Regions from separate parts of the Ferribacterium limneticum genome, predicted to be linked through region 2. Evidence: riboswitches for the same ligand, from Rfam matches in the RefSeq annotation. Region 2 holds a riboswitch; the other holds the start of a gene.
What was found. Region 2 has a riboswitch for glycine ahead of gcvT (glycine cleavage system aminomethyltransferase GcvT). Riboswitches for the same ligand answer to the same signal wherever they lie in the genome.
Positions count from the first base shown of each region.

Region 1: another riboswitch for glycine. It lies ahead of KI617_RS16805 (trimeric intracellular cation channel family protein); the one in region 2 lies ahead of gcvT (glycine cleavage system aminomethyltransferase GcvT).

Region 1 is NZ_CP075191.1:3,490,376-3,492,764, reverse strand. Features, by position in the region: gene KI617_RS16810 (GGDEF domain-containing protein) at 1-468, shown strand, start outside; gene KI617_RS16805 (trimeric intracellular cation channel family protein) at 541-1,209, opposite strand; glycine riboswitch at 1,367-1,461, opposite strand; gene phoR (phosphate regulon sensor histidine kinase PhoR) at 1,797-2,389, opposite strand, start outside.
Region 2 is NZ_CP075191.1:1,734,100-1,736,488, forward strand. Features, by position in the region: gene gcvH (glycine cleavage system protein GcvH) at 1-159, opposite strand, end outside; gene gcvT (glycine cleavage system aminomethyltransferase GcvT) at 183-1,274, opposite strand; glycine riboswitch at 1,352-1,431, opposite strand; glycine riboswitch at 1,443-1,531, opposite strand; gene KI617_RS08165 (3',5'-nucleoside bisphosphate phosphatase) at 1,642-2,389, shown strand, end outside.

The sequences.
Region 1 (2,389 bases), 1.8 Mb from region 2:
TACCGGCGCGGCGATGACGTCATCCAGACGCTGGCCCGCCTGCTCTGCGAGGCCACCGACGAGCGCATGGACTTTGTCGGCCATATCGGCGGCGACGACTTTTTCGTGATCTTCCGCAGCCCCGACTGGGAAATGCGCTGCTGGCAAATCATCGCCAGCTTTGCCGAGGCGGTCGGCAACCTGCTGACGATCGACGAACGCCTGCAAGGCGGCTACATGGCTGAAAACCGGCGCGGTGAAGTGAGCTTCCAGGGCTTGCCGACCTTGTCCATCGGTGCCGTTCGCATTGGCCTGGGGGAGTGCGAATCGCATCGCGAAGTCGCCGCTGCCGCTTCGGCCGCCAAGAAGCAGGCCAAGAAAAAAGCCAAGGCGGCCGCCAATGAACCCCTGGGCGGCAGCCTGTTCATCGAGCGCCGCCGTTTGGGCGCCGGCGATGCCGTTTTGTCCGTGGCGCGGGCCTTGAACTGACGCCGCCGGCCTGCCGGGATTTCCTTGGCAGGCCCGGCAAGCCTGGCGCTGAAGCGAACGCGCCCCGTTTGTTCAGTCCCAGCGCTGCTGGTAAGAGAAGGTCGGGAGCTTCCAGCCAAAACGGAGCGCCAGCATGCGAAAGCCAAAGCCGGCGATAAAACACGCCAGCGTATTGAGGTCAGCGTCGATGTCGGTTGATTTCAAGACCAGGAAGAGGGCGCAGACAAAGAGCGACACGCTGGCGTAAAGCTCCCGGCAGAAAACCACGGGGACCTGGTTGCAAAGCACATCGCGCAGAATGCCCCCGCAGATGCCGGTCAGCATGCCGGCCATGATGACGACAACGACCGGGTAATTGAGTTGCAGGGCGACATTGCAGCCAATCAGGGAGAAGGCGACCAGACCCATCGCATCCAGCATCAGGAAGATGTTTTTCATGTGGTGCATGAAGCGGGCAAGCAAGGTTGTCGCCAGACCGGACAGGATGACGAGATAGACGTACTCGGGATGTTGCGTCCAGCCAATCGGGAAATTGCCAAGAATGACATCCCTGATCGTGCCGCCACCCAGGGCGGTGACGAAGGCAATCACGGCCACCCCGAAAATGTCCATGTTGCGACGCCCTGCCGCCAGCGCGCCAGACATGGCTTCGGCCGCGATGGCGACCAGATAGATGACCAGTAGCAGGTCGAATTGCTTGGTGGCGAGCGGCTGAAAAACGTGGATAAGAGTTTCTAACATCAGGACAGACTCCGTCAAAAATCGGAAGGCTCGAATTGAGTCTTCCGTGACGCCTCTCCCCCTGTCCTTTTACCTGAGAGTTTCAGCTCGCTGTGAGCCTGCCCCTTCGGTGAGTTGCCAGGCGCCAGGGCACCTGCAACTTCTCTCCAGCCGGCGAATCATTTCTGCGGTTCAATGTACCTGAGCGATTATGGGAGTTTGCGCCTTCGGCGGAGTTCGCAAATTTGGAACTCTCTCTCCCGCAGAAGGGCGGATTATCGTGATTCGGCGGATTGCTTGTCAATCAGTGACAGGCCAGCGCTTGAAACGCGGTGGCGAGCCTCATGCCAACGGCAAGATTCTTGCCGAGCACGAAGCAGCCTCGCGGATAGAGCGGCCCCTGCGCCGGTTTGGCTGCCGAGGCAGAGGCGACAAGGGTCAGTCGGAGCGAATGCCGTTCAGTTAAGCGTCATTCCCGCGCAGGCGGGAATCCAGTACTTTGAAATCCCTGGGTTCCCGCCCGCGCGGGAACGACTAATTCGAAGGGTTTTCCGCTTAACAGAACGGAGTTGCCGGGTCGAAGCCGTGGTGTGCCCGGTGTTGCCGGCTTACAGGCTACTCACCCGGCTGGCCGGAAATTTGGCGGTGAAGCAGCTGCCGACGCCCGGGGTGCTCTTGATATCGAGCTGCGCCTGGTGGCGGTTCAGCGAGTGCTTGACGATGGCCAGGCCGAGGCCGGTGCCGCCGGCATCGCGAGAGCGGCCACGGTCGACGCGGTAGAAGCGTTCGGTCAGGCGGGGGATATGCTTGGCCTCGATGCCGATGCCGGAATCCTGCACGGCGAATTCGCCGCCTTGCGGGGAAGCGCGCCAGCTGATCCGGATTTTGCCGCCGGCCGGCGTGTAGCGCACGGCATTGGCGACCAGGTTGCCGAAGGCGCTGACCAGTTCCGGCTCGGAGCCGCGCAGGTCATTATGGCCGTCGTTTTCGACAATGATCGTGTGGCGACCGGCGGACAGGCCATCGGCATCGCGATGCAGTTTGTCGAGCAGGCTGGCCATGTCCACCGGCTCGTTGTCCGGTGGCGGCGCCGATTCGATCGAGGACAGGGTCAGCAAGTCCTGAACGATAGACTGCATGCGCTTCGACTGGTCGGCCATCATCTCGAGATAGCGGTTTCTTTCCTCGCGGTCGACATCGA
Region 2 (2,389 bases):
GTCGAAATGGGCGCCAATTTCCGGCAGTTCAACGAAAACGAGGTCGCCGAGAGCTTCCTGGGCATGGTCGGTAATGCCGACGGTGACGGAACCGTCAGCGTTGAGCAGCATCCATTCGTGGGAGGCGGTGTACTTGAGGTTGGCGAGGACGTTGGACATGGTTTTCTCCTGAATGGGGTGAATTAGATGACTGCTTTGCCGTTGCGGGCGAATACGGGTTTGGTGACCTTGGCCTTGAGCGCCTTGCCACGGATATCGACTTCGACTTCGTCGCCGATCTGCACGCCGAGCGGCAGGCGGGCGAGGGCGATGGACTGCTGGAGCGTCGGCGAGAAGCTGCCGGAGGTGATTTCACCGTCGCCGTGCGGGGTCATGACCTTCTGGTGGCCGCGCAGCACGCCCTTGTCGAGCAGGATCAGGCCGAGGAACTGCTTCTGTTGGCCATTGGTAACCAGCGCTGCCTTGCCGACGAAATCGCGATCAGTATTCAACGACACGGTCCAGGCCAGACCGGCGTCGAGCGGCGAAACCGTCTCGTCCATGTCCTGGCCGTAGAGATTCATGCCGGCTTCCAGGCGCAGCGTGTCGCGCGCACCGAGGCCGCAAGGGGCAACACCGGCGGCATTGAGCTTGTTCCACAGCGCTTCGGCTTCGCCAGCAGGCAGCATGATTTCGTAGCCATCTTCACCGGTGTAGCCGGTGCTGGCGATGAAGTACTGATCGACCTCGGCAGCGAAGAAAGCCTTCAGACCTTCGGTCGCAGCCTTGGCCTGCGGCAGCACTTCCCAGACCTTGGCGCGGGCATTCGGGCCCTGGACGGCGATGATGCCGAGGTTGTTGGCGCCATCGCGGCGCTGGGTGATGGTCACGTCGAGCTTCCATTCGGCGACCTTGGCCTGCATCCAGGCCAGATCCTTCTCGGCCGTGCCAGCATTGACGACAATGCGGAAGCGCGTATCGGTCAGGAAGTAGATGATCAGGTCGTCGATAACGCCGCCGGCTTCGTTGAGCATGGCGGCGTAGAGGGCCTTGCCGGAAACCTTGAGCTTGGCCACGTCATTGGCGACGAGGCGGGAGAGGAAAGCGCGGCAATCGGCGCCGACCACATCAACCGGACACATGTGCGACACGTCGAACATGCCGCAGTTGTTGCGGACCGCGTTGTGCTCCTCGATCTGCGAACCGTAGTTGACCGGCATGTCCCAACCACCGAAATCGACCATCCGGGCATTCATCGCGCGGTGAGCGGCATTCAAAACCGTTTTCTTCAGCATATCAGTCCTTTACAGGCTTTAATTAAAGCCGGTTCTAGAAACGAAAAAGGGGTGAAACGAAAGATACACATCTTGCGTTTCACCCCTCTGTCCTCGATACCTGAGAGATTTGCCCCATCGGTGGGCGCTGTTGACGCCGCTCTCCAGAGTTTCGAAATGGCAAGCCATTTCGGTTCCGCGGTCCTTTTGCCTGAGCGTTTTCGGGTGAAATTGCGCCTTCGGCGGCAGACGGATCTGCGCTCTCCCACGGAACGGGAGGCACTATAGCGGGATGCTCCGGTCTAATCAACCTGCTGCACTGCACAAGGGAGTCCGGGGTATGGCCCCCTTCGTGCTAAACTCTTCGTTTGCCTTCAAACGCTTGCCTGTGATACCTGTCAATTTCGATTTTCATTGCCATTCCATCGTTTCCGACGGCTTGCTGCCGCCCGAAGTGGTGGCTAGACGCGCGGCAGAGAATGGTGTCGATCTGTGGGCATTGACTGACCACGACGATATCGGCGGTCTTGCCACGGCCAGGGCGACGGCTGAAGAAGTCGGGATGAGTTTCGTCAATGGTGTCGAAATCTCCATTGAGTGGCGCGGTACCCCGATCCATATCGTCGGCCTCGGTTTTGATGCAGCCAATGCTGCGCTGACTGGCGGCCTCGATGAACTTCGCATTGGTCGTGTCGAGCGGGCGAAGCGCATGGGTGACGCCCTCGCAGCAATCGGTATTCCCGGTGTTTATGAAGGCGCCCTGTGCTTCGTGACCAACCCCAGCCTGATTTCTCGGGCGCATTTCGGGCGTTACATGGTTTCGATCGGCATCGCCAAGGATATGAGTGGCGTTTTTCAGCACTACCTGACGCCCGGCAAGCCGGGCTATGTCGATCATCGCTGGGCGACGCTCGAAGAAGCCGTTAACTGGATTACCGGTGCCGGTGGTGTGGCTGTCGTGGCCCATCCCGGGCGCTACAAGATGTCCGGCGCTGAGATGCGCCGCTTCCTCGATGATTTCAAGGATGTCGGCGGGCAGGGTATCGAAGTGACCTGCGGCAGTCATTCGCCGGATCACGTGATGCATTTTGCCCGTCTGGCCCGTCATTATGAGTTCCATGCTTCTCGCGGCTCCG